4 regions of the Paenibacillus sp. 7523-1 genome follow, and region 2 is predicted to be linked to each of the others. Evidence: predicted binding sites of a transcription regulator. Region 2 holds the regulator's gene; each other region holds the start of a gene.

Region 1 (5,648 bases), on a different contig from region 2:
AAGCAGGTGATGACACGGTATTGAAACGCATGCGCCGCAAGTACACAACCGAAGAATTTTATAACAAAATGATTCGCATCCGCGAAGCAATGCCGGATGTGGCTATTACAACGGACGTTATCGTAGGTTTCCCTGGTGAGACAGACGAAATGTTCCGTAACGGCTATGAATTGATGAAAAAAATCGGTTTCTCGGAGATGCACGTATTCCCATACTCCAAACGTACAGGAACACCGGCAGCCCGGATGGAAGATCAGGTGGATGAAGAAGTCAAAAATGCCCGTGTGCATGAACTGATCGACCTGTCTGAACAAATGCAGCTGGCTTATGCACAGAAATTTGTAGGTGAGGTTCTGGATGTCATTCCGGAAGGTGAAGCAAAAGGCCGTGAAGGCAGCGGAAAATTGCATGGTTATAGCGATAACTACATTCAGCTCGTATTCGATGGCTCTACGGACATGATTGGTAAAGTGTGCCGCGTCAAAGTGACCGAAGCGGGTGTAAACGAAAGCCAGGCTACGCTGGTTCGTGTACTGGAAGATCATCTGAAGTCCGCAGCGATGTAATCGAGGCGTCAGTAAAACAAGGATTTCATTCCCTTGGGGAGCGTACCCGGGGAGATGAGGTCCTTGTTTTTCAACTAAAGGCATGACATATCTGTGAACGGGGGAAATCAGAATGAACAAAAAGGAAATATCCGCAGGCGGTGTAGTCTATCGTAAAGGGGAAGACGGCAGTCTTCAGATTCAGCTTATTGTTGATCGTTATGGCAAAACAACACTCGCCAAAGGCAAGATGGAAGCAGGAGAAACGGTAGAGGAAACCGCTTTGCGCGAGATTTTGGAAGAGACAGGCATGGTCGGCCGAATTGTGGAGCCTGTTGATATCATTGCCTACACATATCAGCATGCTGAGTTTGGTCCGGTAGACAAGGAAGTTCACTATTATCTGGTTGAAGCAGAGAGCGGAGACCTGCAGCCGCAGATCGAAGAGATCAAGGGAGTCGATTGGTACGCGCCTGAAGAAGCCTGGACAAGACAGCAGCAGAACGGTTACGACAACAATGATAACATTTTGCGCGTGGCACTGAACAAGCTGGGCATTAACGTATAATACTTGCCAAATACAGCGATGCTTGGTTCATTATCAAATAGAGGAGCCAAGCATCAAGCCGCGGGCGACTTCGCTGATGGGGCGTGAGCCGGTGGTTTTTTGTGCCAGATGGGCAGATAGCACAGGGGTAATGCAAGCAGTGAGCTGATGATGTTAAAAAGGGTCTGGGCATGCGCAATCTGTGCCCCGTAGTCCGCTGACAGCCAGGCTGAAGCTGCATGCAGCAACCCGATCAGCGGCATAAAAAGCAATGCTCCCGCAATATTCAATACAACATGGGAGGCTGCAACGAATTTGCCTGCGGAAGCTCCGCCGGCGGCTGCAATGACAGCCGTGACACAAGTCCCGACATTGGACCCGATCACGATGGCAATACCGATCTCCACAGGCAGTACTCCTGTAGCTGCCAGCGTAATCGCCATGCTGATGACAGCTGCACTGCTATGAATGAGAGCCGTAAGGCAGGCACCAGCCAGAAATCCCCACCACAGGCTGTCAGCCGAGCGATCCAAAAACCACTGAAATACGCCCATGCTGCGCAGGGGGACAGCGATGGATTGCATGACTTGAATGCCGGTCATCACCAGAGCAAAACCGGCAGCTGCAAGAAAGCTGTACTGTGAGTTAAGTAGGAATCTTCGGGTATGTTCGGGGGCTGCTTGATTGCGTTCACTAAGAACAACAAAGACAGCCCAACCTGTAAGGGAAATGACTAGCAAGGGCAGGGCAGCACGTCCAATCTGTAACCCAATCAGCTCGGTTGTCAGGCATGTACCGATGTTCGTGCCCAGAATAATGCCTAGTGTGCGACCGTAGGTAATTAATCTTGCATTCGCGAGACCAATGGTGAGTACTGTAACGGCGGTGCTGCTCTGTAGTATTGCCGTGGCTCCTGCACTGAAAGCCATGCCTTTCCATGGAGCCGAAGTAGCTCGGTTAAGCCACCCGGCCAGCATTGGCCCAGCCATTCGCTGCAAGGCTGTTTCCATCAGTTTCATTCCACCGAAAAAGATAATTAGACCATATATGAGCGGCAGCACAATATCTCTGAACATCTCGTTCCATCATTCCTTCCGTGCCTAGTCGTTATCTCATCTTATGAATAAGAGAGGACAACCATGACAGCCGGAGACAATTGGTGCGAACGGAATTGGATCAGAAGAAGCGAAGTGTTCGCGTTTATCTCTGGATTTTCTCTTAGTGAAAGGGAATCAGAAAAATCCGGAGATAACAGCGATCAGAAGACCAATCTGTCCACGTAGCGGCAACATATAATTTGCAATTCCGTAATTTAGGATTTTCTTAACCTACTCACCTCACCATTCAAAAGATACGGTGATTCGTGTAAACGGAGCGGAGGGGACGGAATTGGATCAGAAGAAGCGAAGCGTTCGCGTTTATCCCTGGATTTTCTCTTTGTAAAAAGGGAATTAAAAAAATCCAGGGATAACAGCGATCGGAAGACCAATCCGTCCCCGCAGCGGTCTCCCTTTGCACTAAACCTATCTTTTCCAACTAATTTAAACTAACTACAAAAGGAAGTGGATTTACCTTGCCATCGGTTACACTGGAACGCAGTCGCAAAAAGCGGCTTGAACATGCACATCCATGGATATATAACAACGAAATTGCCTCGGTTGACGGTAACCCCGAACCGGGAGATCTAGTCAACGTATTGAATCATCAAGGTCGTTATCTGGCGACAGGATACTATAACCCTGCTTCACAGATTACAGTAAGAGTCGTTTCATATCAACCGCTGGAGTTTGAGCAGATGGACACCGCCTTTTTTGCTGCTCGCTTCAGCGACTGCCTGCGTCATCGGGAACGTTTTATCCAGGATGGAGAGGCGTATCGTCTCGTTTATGGAGAAGCTGATTTTCTGCCTGGCCTGATCGTGGACCGTTTTGGCAGTGTTCTTGTTGTGCAGTTGCTTACCTTGGGAATGGATCGCTGCCGTGAAGCCATCGTACAGGCTCTGATTAAAGTGATGCAGCCGGAAGGAATTTATGAGCGCAGTGATGTGCCGATTCGTGAGCTGGAAGGACTGGAGCAGACCAAAGGACCGCTGTACGGGGAGTGCCCACGTCATGTTACGGTAACCGAGAATGGCTTGCTTATTAAAGTGGATATCGTGGAAGGCCAGAAAACAGGCTATTTCTTCGACCAGCGTGAGAATCGTGCGGCAATTGAACCGCTTATGAAGGGCTGGGGCTATAAAAGCGGAATTATGTTGCAGGAAGTGGAACAAGAGGGAGGCCATCAGCTGCTGCCTGTTAATAAAAGCGGTAAAGTAGTGACCTTCCCCTATTGGGATGGGGCTACAGTTTTGGAGTGCTTCTCACACACGGGCAGCTTCACGTTGAACGCTTGCAAATATGGAGCCAAAAAAGTCACATGCCTCGATATTTCAGAGCATGCTATTGAAAGTGCCCGCACCAATGTAGAATTAAATGGTTTTACGGATCGGGTAGAATTTGTTGTCGCTGATGCCTTCCAGTATTTACGTGAACAGGTCAAGGGAGTAGAAGAGCGATCCGTACGTGCACGGGCAGCCGAACAGAAAGTGGATACCTCCAAAGCGCTTGCAGCTGGCGGCGGGAAAACATTTGATGTGGTCATTCTTGACCCACCTGCCTTTGCCAAAACCAAATCAGCAGTCAAAGGCGCGTGCCGTGGATACAAGGATATTAACCTGCATGGCATGAAGCTTGTGAATGAAGGTGGGTATCTGGTCACAGCGAGCTGTTCGTATCATATGCGTCCTGATCTCTTCCTGGAAACGATTGCGGATGCTGCTGAAGATGCAGGCAAGGTACTGCGCCTGGTTGAATGGAAAGCTGCCGGCAAGGATCACCCGCAAATTTTGGGTGTAGATGAAGGGCATTACTTGAAATTTGCCATTTTTGAAGTGCGCAGCAAAACAAACTGATCTGTCATTTTGTTAAAAGTGATGATAAGAAACAAGTCCACGGTGTAATAAGCTGTGGGCTTGTTTTGTGTTACAGGAAATCATTTGCCTTTACCGGATTGTGGCAAACGTATGTTCCGAACCAGGTCAGATATGTTATACTGGGAATTAAAATCTTGATCGTGATGGTTTGGAGGATTAGACATGTCTGTACGCTTTATTATTGGTCGGGCAGGCAGCGGCAAGACGACGCTGATTACCCGGGAAATTACGTCTTTGCTTCAAAAGGAACCTCAAGGCAAACCGCTCATATGGTTGGTTCCGGAACAAAGCTCGTTTCGTACCGAGCAGGCTTTGGTTTCTTCTGGCGCGATCAAAGGCACTATGCGTGCAGAAGTATTGGGTTTTCGCCGATTAGCCTATCGTATCATGCAGGAAGCGGGTGGGTCTGCGCGGATTCCAATCGGAGCCGAGGGGAAAAAGATGCTGCTTTATAAAGTACTTCAGCGGCGCAAGGAAGAGTTGAAGCTTTTTGGCGCTTCGGGCAATCAATTGGGCTTTATAGGGCATTTAAATGATTTGTACAGTGAGTTTAAGCGTTATGAACTAGATCCCAGCTTGTTGGAAGAAGGCCTTTCTAGTTGGAATACGTCTTCTTCAGCACCGATCCTGGGTGATAAGTTACATGATTTGCTTCTTATATATCGAGATTATGAACAGGAACTAACGGAACTCTACATCGATGATGAAGACACGCTGACAGAACTGAACGAACGTTTGGCAGAGAGTGAGCTTCTTCAGGATGCACAAATCTGGATTGATGGTTTTCAGGGCTTTACACCACAGGAAATGAGCGTAATTGGAAGACTGATGCTTCAGTCCTCTTCAGTAACCATTACGTTGACCTTGGATCGGCCATATGATCATGGGGCACTGCCCAGCGAATTGGACCTGTTCCATCCAACAGCGAGCGCATATGCGCGGCTCAAGGGTATGGTTGAGGATCTGGGAGTCATGAGCGAAACGATGGTGCTGCAGCCGGATGTTTTGCCAAGATATGAGCACAGCCCTGGTCTGGCCCATCTGGAGTCTGGGTTCGACCGACGCATTCGTTGGAGAAGTGATGGCCGCGATGCGGGCGTGAAGTTATACGCAGCCGAAAATCGCAGGGCTGAGATGGAAGGTGCACTGCGGGAAATGCGAAGATTGGCTCAGGAGGAAGGCGTGCGTTATCGGGATATGGCCGTACTCGTTCGTCAACTGGATGCCTATGCCGATATTGCCGAGCCACTATTCAGGGACTATGACGTGCCCGTTTTCCTGGATCGCAGAAGAAGCGAGCTTCATCATCCGCTCTCCGAATTCATTCGTTCTGCAATTGATGTCGTTCGTCGTCGCTGGCGTTACGAAGATGTATTTCGCTGTGTCAAAACGGATCTGCTGCTTCCTCGTGATGGTTCCATCACTCGTGAAGATATGGACCAGCTCGAAAATTATATACTCGCGTGTGGAATTCACGGATACCGCTGGACCGACGGCAAGCCTTGGAAATATGTCCCGAGTCTGTCTCTGGAAGACAATGGACAGGAAGGCAGAAGCCGAGGGCGTGAACAAATGCTGTCGC
Region 2 (5,648 bases):
ATAAATGCTGATGGCTCCAGGTACAACTAACGCCCACATCGTATTGTTCATGCCAAGGGAATTAATCAGGACATAGTTTGGAATCAATCCGCCACTGAAAAACATGGTGAACACGGCAAACATTGTCCAGAACTTGCGTCCCATTAATCTCCTTTTAGAAATCGCATACGCGAATATGGTTGTCATAAACATGGATATCAACGTACCTACCACAGTGTAGATCACTGTATTTTTATAATTCGTCCAGAACATGCTGTCACGCGAGATGGTCTTGTAGGTTTCCACATTAAAACCGCGCGGGATGATGCTGACTTTTCCTGAATTGATATAGGATTCGCTACTGAAAGATTGTGCTACAACATTCAGGAATGGATAGAGTGTGATGAACACCACCAGCAGCAAAAAGATGGTGTTAAATACTTTGAAGACTTTGTATGATTTTGATTCCTGCATGTTACCCCTCCTTTACCACAAGCTTCGTTGTGTTAGTCTGCGTGAGATTGCATTTACCGAGAATACCAAGATCAGTCCGATGAGTGATTCGAATAATCCAATCGCAGTAGCGTAACTGAAGTTGCTCGATTGCAAACCTACACGATACAGATAAGTGGAAATCACATCTGATGTATCATAGATAAGCGGATTGTAAAGGAGGAGAATTTTCTCAAATCCGACAGCGAGAAAATTACCCATATTCAGAATTAACAATGTAACAATCGTTGGCAAAATGCCTGGTATGGTTACATGGATTGTCTGTTTCCAGCGATTCGCACCATCAATCCGTGCAGCTTCATACAAAGAATCATCGATTGTTGTTAATGCGGCAAGATACAAAATGGCTCCCCAGCCCATGCCTTGCCAAATTTCAGAGGTGATATAGATCGTTCTGAACCATTCGGCGCGCTGCATAAAAGGAATGCTGTCTCCGGTAAAGAATGCAACCAAGCCATTAATGGATCCATTCACTGCCGTTAGTTGCAAAATCATACCGGCTACGATAACGATCGATAAGAAATGCGGCAGGTAGGATGCAGTCTGAACGAACTTTTTGAAGCGTTTACTTTTTACTTCATTCAAAAGCAGAGCAAAGATAATGGGAACCGGGAATGTGAAGAGTAATGCAAGCCCACCCAGCATGAGTGTGTTTCCAAATACTTTCCAGAACGTGGGGTCCTGAACAAACATCTGAAAATATCTTAATCCAACCCAAGTTTCACCAAAAATGCTGCCTCCCGGTACAAATCTTCTAAAGGCAATCACATTACCAATCATGGGTCCGTATTTAAAAATCAACAAATAAATCACTGGAAGTATTAATAGTGAATACAGCTGCCAATCTTTGCGGAGTAATGCTCCAGCCGTTCTTAACCTGCTTTCTTTGCGTAATGAGGTCATCGTAAGCGTGGTTTTAGCAGTTTCTGACTTCATATCTGATTCACTCCGATCAAATAAACTTGATAAAATCAAAAGTACTTCATGACAGCTCCCATCTTCACTTCTTTCTATCGAAGACCTTGCAGAAATTCACCCCCACTGCATAATAGATATTTGGTAATGTAAGCGATATCAATTTAAAGTAGTTTAATGGATATACTTAGGTTCTGATTGTTATCTTACTGCTCAATCTCATGAGTACCTGATGTATTCCAAAAATTAATATTTCCCAAAACTATGTAAAGCGCTTACAATATACATAAAAATAATAAAGCAATAACTTCTGATTCCATAACCTGGACATGCCAAAAGAGTACTGCTTTTAAATGATTCCCATACTAGTCATACTAGTATGTTAGTTACATTCTAAAACAGCAGTCCCAACTTTTCAATACCTTTTTTTATTATTTTTGATATTTCTTCACTACACAAGTTTCAACCAAACCAAAAAACATTGATAACCCATGAATGATTTTGCATCATTCACCGAGGTTATCAATGTTTAAAAATGCACCATTGTTCAATTCTGAAATAATCAGAAATTAGCAATAATACGATCTAATTCTGATAAGTGCTTAATCTCATGATCAGGTACATACGACTCCGAGTTCACTTTGTTCTCCCGATTAATCCAGACAGCCTGGATTCCTGCTGACAAAGCTCCGCGGATATCCGTCGTGAGTTTATCTCCAACCATCAAGCCTTCTTCTGGTTTTACTCCAAGTTTGCTAAGCGCATGTTCAAAGATAGACGGATCCGGTTTTCCTTTTCCAAAAGTACCCGAGATGATGATCTCATCGAAGAAAGGAGCCAGTTCAGGCACACCATCCAGCTTCTCTTGCTGCAGAGCAGGACAACCATTCGTCAAGAGCAACAGTTTGAATTTTCCCTGCAAGTGACGCAAAGTGTCCATTGTTTCTTCATATACATGAGGTCTGGATCTTCGCTCTGCTCCAAATTGCGAGGCAAGACGTTCGGCCAAATCTTCACGATCCACTCCCAGCTTCAATAAGCCACGACGCCAGGACTCCTTACGATATACAGGGGCAAGCTGCTCCAATTGACGGAATTCCGGCTGATCACCGCCTGTAAAATTAGCCCATAGTCCTTCAAACGGATTGATACCAATCATTTTGGTGAATGGAAAGGTTTCATAGGATTCATATAGACTACGAGCTTCATTACGAACAGCTTCTTCCAATGCCCCAGCATCAACGCCGGTTTCTTGTGAAGCAAGCAGGCAAGTTTCGTGGAATGCTTCCCGCACACTGCGTTCATCCCACAATAAAGTATCATCCAGGTCGAACAAAATCGCTTTTAATGCCATTCCGATCATCTTCCCCTTTGTGAATAATTACTTTTTCTCGTCTGTTTCTACAGTAATCTGATGTGCTTTGGCAAATTTCAGAAGTCGTTCAGAAATGGCATCTGTGTCATAGCGGTTCAACAGTTTAGTGAACACCCATCTTTTGCCACGGCTGTTATGTTCGATAACTACCGTTCCCTGTTCGAATCTAAACTTAACGATGTCATCTACTCCAATGGAGCGTTCCCGATTCCCTTTGGTTGTTATAATCCGGTTGCTCCCTATTTTGATGTAAGGACGGCGAAGCATAAAAATCACAGCCAAAAATACATACAACAGCATCGTAACCCAGTCCCATGTTGTCATCGGAGCTTTAACAAGAAATGTGCTCATAAACAGATACAAAAACGCAAGTCCAATGAGGAAAATAGGAAACAGAAGACTGCGTCCTTTGAATATGTCCTCACCGGGCGTACCCGAAATCGGTTGACCATTTTTTTTGCGCTGCTGATTCAACTGCTTTGAATTTTTCCGAACCGTTCTCTCGAACGAACGAGCCATGAGAATCCCCCTTATGTCATCTTTGTATCGGCTTACAAAATTCGCAAACCGACATTCCCCCTATAAATTTGCATTCTCAAAATAAAAGGAAGAAACCTAAATATCATAATGATATCTTTAGGTTTCCTTAGTGTTTGAGTTTGCCTTGGTGGCCTTGATCCTTCTCATCATCAACAATTTCAATAGAATCCAGTTGCTGTCTGAAGTTGCTGCGGATGTTGTTTAAGTAAATTTCTCTAAGTTTAGCACGTTCGGCAAGTTCTTCCTCTGAAAGTCCAGTGGACTTTTGTTTACGAGCCAATTCATTGATGCGTGCTACCAGGCTATCTATATCCAAGCTTGTCCCCTCCAAAAATACAAAGTCATACTAACTTTGACATGATCGAGGCGGCTTGTCAAGGCTGCTACTTACTCGCTCGAATGAATCATGATTTTAAGGTGTAAACTGAGGCAAAATTAGGACTTGTCCAGCTTGAATTGAAGTCGTTTGAAGCTGGTTTACTTTCTTTATTGCTTCTATATATACACGTGTATCCATATTTTCCGGTTTATGCTCCAAAGATAAGCTCCACAATGTTTCACCCTGGGATACCGCAATTTTGCTGCCAGGAAGAACATTGTTCTCGTCTCCTGCAAACACAGTCAATACAGTGCTGCAGCCAATGAATATGATTAACGATGCCATAATCAATTTCAACATCCATGTTGGCATCTTGGCTTTTGCAAACCATTGTTTAAAGTTACCTATGTTAGACTTGACTGCTTCCGAGTTCATCGGTTCATAAATACTTTGATAAGTGGAATATCTCATATTAATCGTCCTCCAAACGTTTGTTCCTATCTGTTAAAATCAATATAACACGAACACTTGTTTTGTACAACAGATTTTTAGAACAATTGTTCGCTTTATTTCAAACCCCAAATTTCCTGTAAATCTCTAGATGAATCCAACTCGTTATTTACTATTGTTAGATTTGAAGGACTATACGAATAAAAGACTCAAAAATATTGATTTTATCGGATTTTATTTAGAACTTATGTTTGTACGAACGGAGGTTCTATGTTATAATTTTCCCAAACGTTACTAAAATGGGGTTGATACGGTATGTCGAAGATATCCAGCAGGCAGCAAGCTATTCTGGAATTTATACGCAATGAAGTCCGGTTGAAGGGATATCCTCCTTCCGTACGTGAAATTGGTGAAGCGGTTGGACTGGCTTCCAGTTCTACGGTTCATGGACATCTGGACCGCTTGGAGAAGAAAGGTCTCATTAGACGTGACCCTACTAAACCGAGAGCCATTGAGTTATTAAGCCAGGAGGAATCAGAACACTCCCATCAGTTTGCACACAGTGTTGCTCGCATTCCTGTCGTAGGTAAAGTCACTGCAGGGGTTCCGATTACCGCAACAGAGAACATTGAGGATTATTTCCCGCTACCGACACATTATGTTGGAGAACAGAAAGTATTTATGCTCTCTGTTGTTGGTGACAGTATGATCGAAGCAGGGATCGTCAATGGAGACTACGTTATCGTGCGCCAGCAGCAAACAGCAGATAACGGGGATATTGTCGTTGCGATGACTGAAGATGACGAAGCTACAGTTAAAACATTCTACAAAGAGAAAGACCATATTCGTCTTCAGCCTGAGAATGCAACATTTGAACCACTTCGTTTAAAACATGTTAGCATTTTGGGTAAAGTGATTGGCCTTTTCCGTGATATTCACTAGTCTTTCTTCCAACAGCAAGTCAGCTGAACTGTAATGACAAAAAGAGGTTGCCCTGTTCAACAGGACAACCTCTTTTTATATGTTAAATTTCGACTTCGTTAATTCCATTTGTTATCGTTTGAGAATGCTTTTGTGATGAGAGAATACTTCAAAACTTTGCTGACCATGATATGACCCCATACCACTCTCTCCTACACCGCCAAACGGTAAATAATGTGAAGTCATATGAGACAACGTATCATTAATGCATCCCCCACCGAATGACACTTGATCCAAGACCTGATTCTGCAGCTCTTCTTGCTGCGTGAACAGGTATAGCGCCAGCGGTTTGGGACGGCGTACAATCTCAGCGAGCAGAGGATTAAGATCATCGTAAGTCATTACCGGTAGAATGGGACCGAATATCTCTTCTTGCATAACAGGTGAATCCCAGTCCACATTTCCTACCAAGGTAGGTTCAATCAGCAGCTGATCCCGATCAGAGCGACCACCAATCAGAGTATCACCATCTTCTAAGAATACAGACAGTCGATCAAAGTTACGTGTGTTGACGATATGCGGGAAATCAGGATTTCCCATGACATCCTTACCGAATTTATCTTGAATCTCCTCACC
Region 3 (5,648 bases), on a different contig from region 2:
GTTGTCTCTGCCACATGGTCAGCCGCACAACGCTGAATGGCAAGGGTAATAATTTCGCGGGATTTTTTGTCCGCTTCTTCCTTCGCCTGCTGTTCAATGTCCTTGATCATTTGAGCCGTCTCATGACGAACTTCCTGTTCTACGTTGGACAGTATGATACTGCGTGCATCTTCCATAGTGAGGTTGGATATACGCTCCAGCTCCGTCACCTGATTTTTGTAGATCATTTCGATCTGCTGCTGTGTCTCATCAATACGTTTCTCTTTGTTGGCCACTTGCTCTTCTTTACGTTCGAGTGATTCCATCTTTTTATCCAGCGACTCTTCTTTTTGCAACAATCGTCTTTCTTGTCGTTGAATTTCATTCCGACGTTCACGAGTGTCTTTTTCAGCTTCGGCCCGAATGCGATGAATCTCATCCTTCGCTTCCAGCACCGTCTCTTTCTTCTGTGCTTCTGCCTCTTTCTTCGCGTTCTCAACGATCTGTACGGCAGCTTGTTCCGCACTGGAGATTTTAGCCTCTGCAAGAGATTTGCGAATAAAATATCCGACTCCGAACCCAATAACGAGCGCGGCCACAACGAGAACGATCGTGATTGCAATGTCCATACTGTTCACCTCCTCGTTGGTTCCTCCAAGGCACTCCTTGGGTCAATCTGCTGTTTTCAAACTTACATATGTTTGGGAATAACGTTACCTACGGCGATCCCCCGCCGATTTTCATTTCAAGTGTACATGTTACCACGTACTATTCGCTGCCTTCAGCGAATCCATAATCATGAAGGGTAAATCCTAAGAAACCGAAACCGCTTTTTTGGAAGGAAAAAGGGTTGTCCATTTCTTACAGACTCATGTCCATTTTAGTATTTGACGAAAGAAATTGTCAAGAGAATGCAGTACACTGTGTGGTCTCTGTTAATCCCATGGTAACAACTCGTCATCTTCAGAATCTTCGACTTCATCTTCTTCAATTAAACAATTCACAACTTTACGTACCATATCCATAGGAAAACCGCGTCTCATCAAGAAGGGAAGCGTTTTGCGTTTCTTCTCTGCAACGTCCCCTTTGACTTGGTTCCACTTCTTTCGCCCTGCGGTCAAAGCTGTCTCAAACTCTACATCCGCATCCACGCCTTCAAGCGCTTCAGCGATGAGCTCATTGGCAATGCCCTTTTGACGCAGCTCTTGCCTTATCCACAGTTTTCCCTTCCTCTGCCCTGTCATACGCTGCCTTGTCCATTCCTTCGCAAACCCTTCATCGTCCACAAGCTTCTCCTGCTCAAGCCGATCGAGTACTTCTTCAATTAATGGTGCTGCAAACTCTTTCTGACGAAGTCGCTGGCTTAATTCATGCCTTGTACGCTGTTTGTGCTCTAAGTAACGCAATGCCTGAACATAGGTTTGCTGCCGCTCATCCGCTACTATAATCTCTTCGAGATCTTTCTTCACAAATGTGTTGCCCCGGGTCATTCGATATTTGATCATTACATCTTCCAGAACCGTAATCGAGTACATACCGAACGTGATCCGGTACCGGGCCTGCCTGCTTTTTGTTCGTTCTACCCGTGTAATGACAAGTTCTTCGTTATCCGGGAATTGGGAGATCCCCTCCAGTTCTGCTGTTTCGTACAAATCATCATCATGTTGATCCATTCAGGCCTCTCCCTCCTTTTTGTTCAACTCTGTATCTTTCTAAATTATGAAATACCTATCTTCTTAAAGAAACCTGCAGACCAAAATGCAAAAAGCCGGGAATCCAACCCGGCACCAGCTCACTCAATAAATGTGCTAACAGCCCCTGTCCAATGGACAGGAGCTGTTAGACAGCGCGAGAAACACGCGCCGTCTCCCCTAGCAGGATCGGTACAATTCACCCCAATCCGGGAAGACCAGTAAGCAACGCCTTCTGGATCCTCCTGGCAAGGGAAGAATTACTCGTTAATCTCAAACAATTCTTGTTCTTCTGCTTCTTCTTTTTGTTGATCTTCGCTCGTAGGAGCAGGAACTACCGTCGTCAGATTGCTGGCTTCACGAATTTTTTGCTCGATCACTTGAGCGATCTCTTTATGCTCTTTCATAAACTGCTTCGCATTTTCACGACCTTGACCCAGACGTTCGCCTTCGTAAGAATACCAAGCACCACTTTTATTAACGATGTCGAGTTCTGTACCAATATCAATGATACTACCCTCTCTGGAGATACCTTCACCATACATGATATCTACTTCTGCTTGTTTGAACGGTGGTGCAACTTTATTTTTGACAACCTTCACACGGGTACGGTTCCCGATGATGTCATTACCTGATTTAATACTCTCAATACGGCGAACATCCAAACGAACTGTAGAGTAGAATTTCAGGGCACGTCCACCAGGCGTTGTCTCAGGGTTACCAAACATTACACCAACTTTTTCACGAAGCTGGTTGATAAAGATGGCAATGGTTTTGGATTTGCTGATTGCACCAGACAATTTACGCAACGCCTGAGACATCAGACGTGCTTGCAAACCAACGTGGGAGTCCCCCATTTCGCCTTCGATCTCAGCTTTTGGTACCAAGGCAGCAACAGAGTCAACAACGATAATGTCAACAGCACCACTGCGCACAAGTGCTTCAGCAATTTCCAATGCTTGTTCGCCCGTATCCGGCTGGGACAAAAGCAATTCATCAATGTTAACACCCAGTTTACTTGCATATTGAGGGTCAAGAGCATGCTCGGCATCGATAAATGCAGCTTGTCCACCGACTCTTTGCACTTCAGCAATCGCATGCAATGCTACAGTTGTTTTACCTGAAGATTCAGGTCCATATATTTCAACAATCCGGCCTTTTGGCAAGCCGCCTGTTCCAAGTGCTATATCCAGAGCCAAGGATCCGCTGGGTATGATTTCCACTTGCATGTGAGTTGACTCACCCAGTTTCATGATAGATCCTTTACCAAATTGCTTCTCTATTTGACGGAGCGCCATATCAAGCGCGGCACGACGGTCTGACAATATGCTCACACCCTTTACTGTTTATAAGATAATGATACCTTGTTTTAACACGTTTGCCAAGCTTTTTTTCGAACATACATTCGTTTTTTTTTATAAAGGCCGAGGCGCCTCTTCCTAGGCAAAACTTGCAATGAAACAGAAAAAAGAACCGCAAACAAGGCTAAGTGCCTAATTCTACGGTTCTTCCGTCTGCTTAGATTATATCTGATTATCCCTGTAAAAGCAATTCAAGGTATACCTAGTCCATAGCGACAAGTTTGCGCCATAAACGGTACAAAATAGCCTTGGTCGAACGGATGCGGACCGTCTCCCGATTACCGTTAATACGCAATTCGTGAATTTCCGTCTCTTTCCCCCGCTCAGCGAGTGCGATAAAAACCAGACCTGGCGGCTTACGCTCAGAGTATCCTGGACCAGCTACCCCTGTAACGGCCAAACCAAAATCGGAATCACCTATCATGCGTACCTGCTCAGCCAATACTTTAGCAACTTCAGGGCTCACAGCCCCGGGAGCATCTTCACCCTCCAGATAGTCATGAGGAACATTCAGCAGCTTTTCCTTTATCTCGTTGGAATAACATACAATTCCGCCTTTGAGCATGGAAGCACTGCCAGGAACCGAAGTCAGGCTCTGCATAACAAGCCCTCCTGTACAGCTCTCAGCCGCGCTCAGGGTCAGACCCATATCAGCCATCATGGTTACAATTGTGTACTCTATAGGCACATCCTCGTTCGCGTAGAGGTGTTCAGGCAACCGTTCCCGAATGAGTACCTCCATGGCATCCAGCTTCTGTTTGGCCTCATTCTCACTTGGAGCCTTGGTGGACACCCGTACCGTTACCTCTCCCTCACTTGCATAAGGTGCAATCGTAGGGTCGGTTTGACTATCAATCAGGTCAAGCAGACGGTCTTCCAATGCCGACTCACCGATCCCGGCAAATTTCAACATTTTCGAATAAATCGGCATTTCTTTCGTAAGAACATGTTGGAACAACCAAGGTTTGACCTCCTGCTCAAACATGGGAATCAGTTCTTTTGGTGGCCCAGGCATGACAATATAATGCTTCCCATTATCCGAGATGGCATTACCCGCTGCAAGACCCGTTTCATTAGCCAGCGGGGTCCCTCCTTCAACCACGATGGCTTGACGCCGGTTATTCTCCGTCATCTCCACATTGCGATCCCTGAAGAAGCTTTCGATTTTATCCATTGCCATCCGATCAATATGTAGGCTGCGTCCCAACACTGCTGCTATGGCATCCTTGGTTAGATCATCCTGCGTAGGTCCGATACCGCCTGAGAACAAAATGACATCAGCTCGCCCTTGGGCAATTCGAATGGCTTCACTGAGACGATTCAGATTGTCCCCTACCACCGTTTGAAAATAAACGTCAATCCCGATAGCAGCCAATTCACGGGATAAATATCTGGCATTCGTATTTACGATCTGTCCGAGCAGCAACTCTGTTCCGACTGCGATAATTTCTGCCTTCATTCAGCATCCTCCTGTACACAATGTGAGTGATCAAAGGGCAATAGGATGTTTTCCTATTGCCCTTTGCGCAAGCTGTCCTTCATAAATTACCCGTTTTACCTTAAACTTTTACGCTTTTGATAAATTAAGCAAATTTTTGTTTTTGATGAAATAATCAATGCCAGACCAAATCGTAATGATCGCTGCAGCCCAAACGGCTATAACATCAACATGTACCCCAGTATAAGAGAACGGGAAGTTGTTAAGCAGGAGCAAAACGATGGCTACAATCTGTATTACGGTTTTCAGTTTGCCCCAGTTGCTGGCCGCAACAACCGATCCATCCAGCAAAGCAATTTGGCGAAGGCCAGTCACCGCAAACTCCCGGCTGATAATGACGACAGCGATCCATGAGTCCAGCTTACCCATCTCAACAAGTGAAATGAGCACTGCAGTCACTAGCAGCTTGTCAGCCAGCGGGTCGAGCAGCTTGCCCAAATTGGTGACCATATTGTTTTTCCTTGCCAGGTATCCATCAATTCCATCCGTACTGGCTGCAATGATGAAGATAATGGCAGCGATCAGCTGATTATACGGAAGCGAAAAACTTCCAATCTGCATAGGCTCCGGATAAAATGGAAAGTCCACGAGCAGAAACACCATTAAAAAAGGGATTAAGCAAATTCGTGCAAGCGTAATCCGGTTGGGTAAATTCACAAGACGCCCTCCCTCTTATCCTCCAATACTTCAAACAATCATCCTAACCCCGTATCCATCATCCGGAAGGTGAACATGTAAAATACACTGAGTACACCACTGATCTCATATGTAAAAACGCAAAAAATAAAGTCAACCGTTCAAACGCAAAATCGTTTAAAACGTTCCGGCGACCTCCAAAAGGTGTACTGCTTTTCACAAAGTCAGCAAAACGATGATGACTGGGCTTTATGCTTGATTGCTAGCAATGCACACTTAGTATAATATACGCCAATTGCAGTGTCAAAACACGTTTTCCACAACAAAAATGGACGTAACAAACTTATTTGAAATTGGTATATTGCAAATCAAGAGGCAGATTAGCACCATTCAAAAGCTGCATAACGGCTTGCAAATCATTTTTACTCTTTCCAGTTACCCGGAGCTGGTCCCCTTGAATCTGGCTCTTCACTTTCATTTTGG
Region 4 (5,648 bases), on a different contig from region 2:
CTAGATTTATTAATAAGAAATAGCCCTTTCCATTATTACGAAAAGAATCAAGTTGGATGCGTAGTTGAAGAAGGCTCCGAGACTCTCCTCTCCGACATGAGCTAAGCCAAAATTCTCATTAAACTCAGTGGTCAACTGTAAACCACCTCTCATGGATCGCACATGTCATATTCCGTTTTGGATAGTTTAGAATAAAAATGACAACATTTGCCTAAACCATTCCAGAATGTTTGGAAGCACCTTCCTACACCTCAAAAACGACGGGTACATTACCGTACCGCACCAGTCTTTCTTTGAACAGAACCAGTGGAACTTGCGTCTTATCTTCCAGCGCTAGGTAGATGATCAGTCTTCCTGACCATAAACGACAAAAATACCGACCTTTCAACTTCAAAGGTCGGTTTACCCATTCGGGAGAAGAAAACAATGGTTATAACTGCATTATGGTCCACCCTTTGCAGTTATATACCATCTTCTGCTCTAACTCTAGTTGTTATTTGGACAATTCTGTAATATCAACGTTCATATGCTCCGTAAGCATTAAGGTAACATCCACTTTCACTTTGCTCCATAATAACGTCATTTTATGAATGTAACCTCTCACCGAATAATTTACCGTTAAACTTAGCTCAGATCTCTGTTCATCAATGATTTTAATATGGTGTTCCTTTAAACTTTGTTTGGATCGGTACATCTCTAAAGCGATTTTCTTTTGGGTACCGTCTAAGTAATCAACATAGACCGATTTCATCTTAAAGTTTGAAGCGTATATTTTATGCTTATCTACCTCCAGAGCACTTAACAGATAGGGAAGCTCTACCAGCCTCTTCACGAGTGCAAGTTCCTCAGAAGTCTGTCTCACCGTACACGCCTCCTTCTTCAAGTTTGACCGTGACCAATTGATCAAAATCGACCCATTCAAATCCATTGTGCATTTCAATTTTGATTTTCTTTCCAACGGTACTGACTGAAGTAATGATTCCGTGTATATATCGATTGCCCGACTCATTAAACACTTCAATGGTGGCTTGTAATGTATAGTTGAGCGACATATCTACATTTTGAGCAATGATCTCCCACTCATCCTCATGAATTAGCGGTTTGGCTTGAACATGAATTTGAGTACGATGCTGTATGATTCGTTCTTTATGTTGTGGAAGCATCATGCGGCTCGATTCCCATAATCCATTGGCCTCAAGTTTTTTGCTCATTTGTAGTGCCCCCCAATTTTAGATGCTCTATCGATTGCCTGACCAGCAGCTGTAATGGAGCTTGCTCGAAGTATGGCAATGTCGCCAAATCGATCCTTAATGTCGTCCATCACCTGATCAATAGCCCGTTTGTGCTCCTGATCATCAAAGAAAGATAGTTGATATGTATCCGCGTCGGATAATTGAGAAAGGGATACGCCTACACGGCGCACCGGTTGCCCATCCCAGTGTTGATGAAATATGCGTTTGGCGATCTTGCACACATCAACGGTTATGTTTGTTGGATCAGACAGCTTAACCTGCCTGTGAAAGCCTGTTGGATGGTCGAAATCTGCTCCAGACACACTCACGGAAACGACACTACCCATCAGTCCTTTTTTACGAGCTCTTCGGCATACTTCAGTACAGATATCGAGGATTACCACTTCGATCTCCCAAGCCTCTGTGTAATCTCTAGGCAAGGTCATTCCGTTGCCAATATCCTTTTGTGTACTGTGTGTGTTGACGGTTACCGGTGAGTTATCGAGTCCATTGGCGATGCGCCAGATCACCTCTCCATTAACGCCCCATTTACTTTTGAGTTTGGTAAGTGGTGTGTTCGCCAAGTCTCTAATGGTTCGGATACCCATCTTCCACAGATGTTTTTCCATTCTTGAGCCAATCCCCCACATATCGCGAATGGGCTTATCTCCAATGTGGAGGTGTAATTCTTCTTTCTTTAAGTGGAAAATGCCGCCATTGGCCTTTTTAGCGATCATATCGCAGCACAATTTACTAATGATTTTGTTTTCACCAATGCCCGCTCTTGCGTAAACCCCTGTTTCATTATAGATCTTATCTTGAATTTGCTTGGCTAGATCGACGGGATCATTACCGAATAGATGCATAGACCCTGTAAAATCAGCGAATAATTCGTCTATACTGTACGGCTCAACCAGATCGGTAAACTCCTCAATAATGGACATGATTTGAGTGGATACTTCAATGTATTCTTCCATATGAGGTCTAACAATGATTAGTTCAGGGCACTTCTGAAGCGACTGCCAGAGTGGTTCTGCGGTGGATACACCTTTCGCTTTGGCCAATGGACAAGCAGCAAGAATAATTCCAGAGCGTCTTGCTGGGTCGCCTGCAACGGCGAGGGGTCTATTTTTGTATTGAGGCATTTTCGCCTTTTCGACTGAAGCATAAAAGCTCTGCATATCAATGAGCATAATGGTTCGCTGCTTAGTCAACACTGAAATCACTCCTGTACTTTAAGAACGTATGTTTGTATATATTATAAACCGAACACACGTTCTTTATGCAAGAGGTAAATATTTATATTCATCGGAGGGATGGTCCTACTCAACTTTCATAAGCGTGTCTTACGACAAAGAAAGACCTTGAGGGAATAACCCTCAAGGTCGATCTGAGACTTTTTCATGATTGATTTAATTAATATATAGGTGGATACGCCCTTCTATATAAACAGATTATGGTTTGATTTGTCAGCCTGGCCCAGATAGTAACCTACACCACCAATCGTAACCTGATCCATGATCTCTTCCCGCTGGATACCCATCAGATCCATAGACATCTGACAAGCAACCATTTCAACACCTTGTGCTAACGCAGTTTGAATCAATTCCTCCAAAGAGGCGACGTTGTTTTTCTTCATGATGCCGCGAATAACTTTAGGACCGACACCAATCATATTCATTTTGGACAAGCCTAACTTGTGACTACCACGTGGCAGCATAAGATCAAACATACGGCCTATCATGTTTTTGGATACCGGTCCCGGCTGATGCTTGCGAATAATATTTAGTCCCCAGAATGTATAAAACATGGTTACTTTGCGCCCGCTTGCAGCTGCGCCATTAGCAATAATAAGAGAGGCTATGGCTTTATCCAGGTCGCCACTGAAGACAACCATCGTACTGGCAGGTTCCACATGTTGAGCTTCCGAAGCAGATGATTTGACCGTTTCTGTCTGCTTGGTTAGTACTGCTTCAATGATACCGTTCTTACCACGTTCCAACTGTATGAGTGCTGCACCAGACATTGCTGCCCATGCCTTTACATCCTCGTAAAACCCTGGATCAGAAGCTTTTACCCGTAGCGTTTCTCCATCTAATAGTTGATCCATCTTCTGCTTTACTTGTATTAAAGGACCAGGGCAGCTCAATCCACATACATCCAATTCTTCATCGATACGTTGGGACTGAGACTGAGCAGACGGTTGATCCTTCTGATGTAATGCATTTTGCTTTGAATGAGAAACATGATCGCTATGATTCTGATCATCTGTAACCTCATGCTTTTGGCCAGAATACGGAGCTGGTTTAAATTGAGCTTGGCGATACGTTTTGAATCCACCACTCAAATTTTTAACGTTGAAACCGTGCTGACGCAAAATTTGTGTTGCCGTATATCCCCGTAAACCTACTTGGCAGTATACCCAGATTTCTTTAGAGACATCTAGCTCATCCATTCTCTCACGAAGCTCATCCACTGGGATGTTTAATGATCCGGGAATGTGGCCATTCCGATGCTCTAGCTCGCTACGTACATCTAGTAGTATGGTTTGCTCCGGCTGGCGCATAGACAGCTGATCATAGGTGAATGTTTTGACACGTCCGGCCATAATATTTTCTGCTGCATACCCAGCCATGTTAACCGGATCTTTTGCTGATGAATAGGGCGGTGCATAACTCAGTTCAAGTTCAGTCAAGTCGCTTATATGACCCCCAAAATGAATTGCAACCGCAATGTCATCAATCCGTTTATCCACTCCTTCAAATCCAACTGCCTGGGCACCCAGGATTCTTCCTTCAGGTGAAAACAGCAATTTCAGAGTAATTGCACTCGATCCTGGATAATACGATGCATGAGAAGCAGGATGAACAATCACCGTATGATAATCCACGTTATGACGTTTTAATAACTTTTCATTGCTGCCCGTGGTTGCTCCAGTCAGTCCAAACACTTTAATAATAGAAGTCCCTTGTGTTCCTTTGTAGGTAGAATTAATGCCAGCAATCCGATCCGCAGCAATACGTCCTTGTTTGTTGGCAGGACCTGCAAGCGGAATCGCTGTCTTGGTTCCATGGATGTAATCACTGACTTCAATTGCATCACCAACCGCATATATATGCGGTATATTGGTTTCCATGGCCTCATTAACAATGATGTGTCCACGTGTCCCCAAGGAAATACCACTGCTTTGCAGAAATGAGGTATCTGGCGACACGCCAATCGCGAGAATCACAAGATCTCCTTTTAAAATGTGACCATCTGCAAGCTCGACCCCGATGCCATGCTCCAGTGAACGAAAACCCTTTACACGCTTGGAAAACTGCAAATTAACACCATGCTGCTCCATTTCTTGTGCCAGTGAAGCTGCGAGTTCAGGATCAAATGGAGTGAGCACTTGTTCGTTACCCTCAACCAGCGTTACATGTAGTCCAGCTTCCCTCAAATTTTCTGCCATTTCAACACCAATAAATCCACCACCAATAACGATTGCTGATTCGTTGTTAGATGCACTTATTGCATCTTTGATTCGATCAATATCTGGAATGTTACGCACTGTATAAATCAATGGATTATCTATACCCGGCAAATCAGGGAGCATCGGACGTGCACCGGGAGACAGAATCAACTCGTCATAGGTTTCTTCGTATTGACCGAGCTCCTCGCTGTTCACTAGAATCGTTTGATGCTGGGGGTTGATGGATATGACCTCACTCTGTGTACGTACATCAATTCGGAAGCGATCTGCCATTCCTTTAGGTGTTTGTACTAACAAACGGTCACGCTCAGCAATCGTTCCGCCTACATAATAAGGTAAGCCGCAGTTGGCGAATGAAATGTAGGGACCCTTTTCAAATATGACTATTTCCGCATGTTCATCCAGCCGGCGTAGGCGGGCTGCTGCTGACGCACCGCCCGCTACTCCACCAACAATGACTACTTTCTTACTCATGATTCACATTCATCCTCTCCAAATAAAACAGTTATAATCTGTTCAATACGTTGGTTTGCAAGTATATAATTCACTTCGAGGCCATTTCGCTCCGTATCAACAATTCCTGCACTGCGCAGCTTCTGTAAATGCTGGGAAACGGTTGATTGCGGCAGATCCAGACACTCCTGCATATAGGAAACATTACATTTCTTTTTACGCATCAACCCACGCACAATGCACAGGCGTATAGGATGGGAAAGGGCCTTCAGTAAGTTAGCAGGTTCCTCAAACTGCTTCAAATCACCGCTATCGTTAAATTCGAGTTTATCCAAACGTAATCCCCCTCCGTATCGTTATATTAGAATAATACGATATAGTAAAATGAAAGTCAAACTCCTGTATTTGTTATTTTCTATCCTATGTATTGAATGCTCTTCTTGGATACGACTAAGCTACGTTGATCTCACTTCCTTCACAAATCAATT

Evidence for each region. Region 2 encodes LexA, which represses DNA repair genes until DNA is damaged. Its sites were predicted from a motif close to CGAACATATGTTCG; they were not measured.
Region 1: the regulator LexA is predicted to act here: its motif matches at 4,150-4,163, upstream of addB (helicase-exonuclease AddAB subunit AddB).
Region 3: the regulator LexA is predicted to act here: its motif matches at 3,065-3,078, upstream of recA (recombinase RecA).
Region 4: the regulator LexA is predicted to act here: its motif matches at 2,471-2,484, upstream of CHH60_RS02515 (DNA polymerase IV).

The regions. Positions count from the first base shown of each region.
Region 1 covers NZ_NPBR01000010.1:162,027-167,674, reverse strand. Annotated here, with positions in the region: gene mtaB (tRNA (N(6)-L-threonylcarbamoyladenosine(37)-C(2))-methylthiotransferase MtaB) at 1-566, shown strand, start outside; gene CHH60_RS12840 (NUDIX hydrolase) at 679-1,113, shown strand; gene CHH60_RS12835 (Na/Pi cotransporter family protein) at 1,167-2,168, opposite strand; gene CHH60_RS12830 (class I SAM-dependent rRNA methyltransferase) at 2,666-4,045, shown strand; gene addB (helicase-exonuclease AddAB subunit AddB) at 4,229-5,648, shown strand, end outside.
Region 2 covers NZ_NPBR01000002.1:66,182-71,829, reverse strand. Annotated here, with positions in the region: gene CHH60_RS00435 (carbohydrate ABC transporter permease) at 1-453, opposite strand, end outside; gene CHH60_RS00430 (ABC transporter permease) at 466-1,395, opposite strand; gene CHH60_RS00425 (HAD family hydrolase) at 1,970-2,761, opposite strand; gene CHH60_RS00420 (hypothetical protein) at 2,789-3,301, opposite strand; gene CHH60_RS00415 (DUF896 domain-containing protein) at 3,429-3,638, opposite strand; gene CHH60_RS00410 (LysM peptidoglycan-binding domain-containing protein) at 3,735-4,112, opposite strand; gene lexA (transcriptional repressor LexA) at 4,407-5,033, shown strand; gene CHH60_RS00400 (aldehyde dehydrogenase) at 5,145-5,648, opposite strand, start outside.
Region 3 covers NZ_NPBR01000005.1:871,570-877,217, forward strand. Annotated here, with positions in the region: gene rny (ribonuclease Y) at 1-608, opposite strand, end outside; gene CHH60_RS07280 (regulatory protein RecX) at 915-1,652, opposite strand; gene recA (recombinase RecA) at 1,931-2,995, opposite strand; gene CHH60_RS07290 (competence/damage-inducible protein A) at 3,234-4,490, opposite strand; gene pgsA (CDP-diacylglycerol--glycerol-3-phosphate 3-phosphatidyltransferase) at 4,599-5,186, opposite strand; gene CHH60_RS07300 (YajQ family cyclic di-GMP-binding protein) at 5,509-5,648, opposite strand, start outside.
Region 4 covers NZ_NPBR01000004.1:120,617-126,264, reverse strand. Annotated here, with positions in the region: gene CHH60_RS02525 (hypothetical protein) at 494-862, opposite strand; gene CHH60_RS02520 (YolD-like family protein) at 846-1,211, opposite strand; gene CHH60_RS02515 (DNA polymerase IV) at 1,208-2,425, opposite strand; gene CHH60_RS02510 (FAD-dependent oxidoreductase) at 2,674-5,181, opposite strand; gene CHH60_RS02505 (ArsR/SmtB family transcription factor) at 5,178-5,495, opposite strand.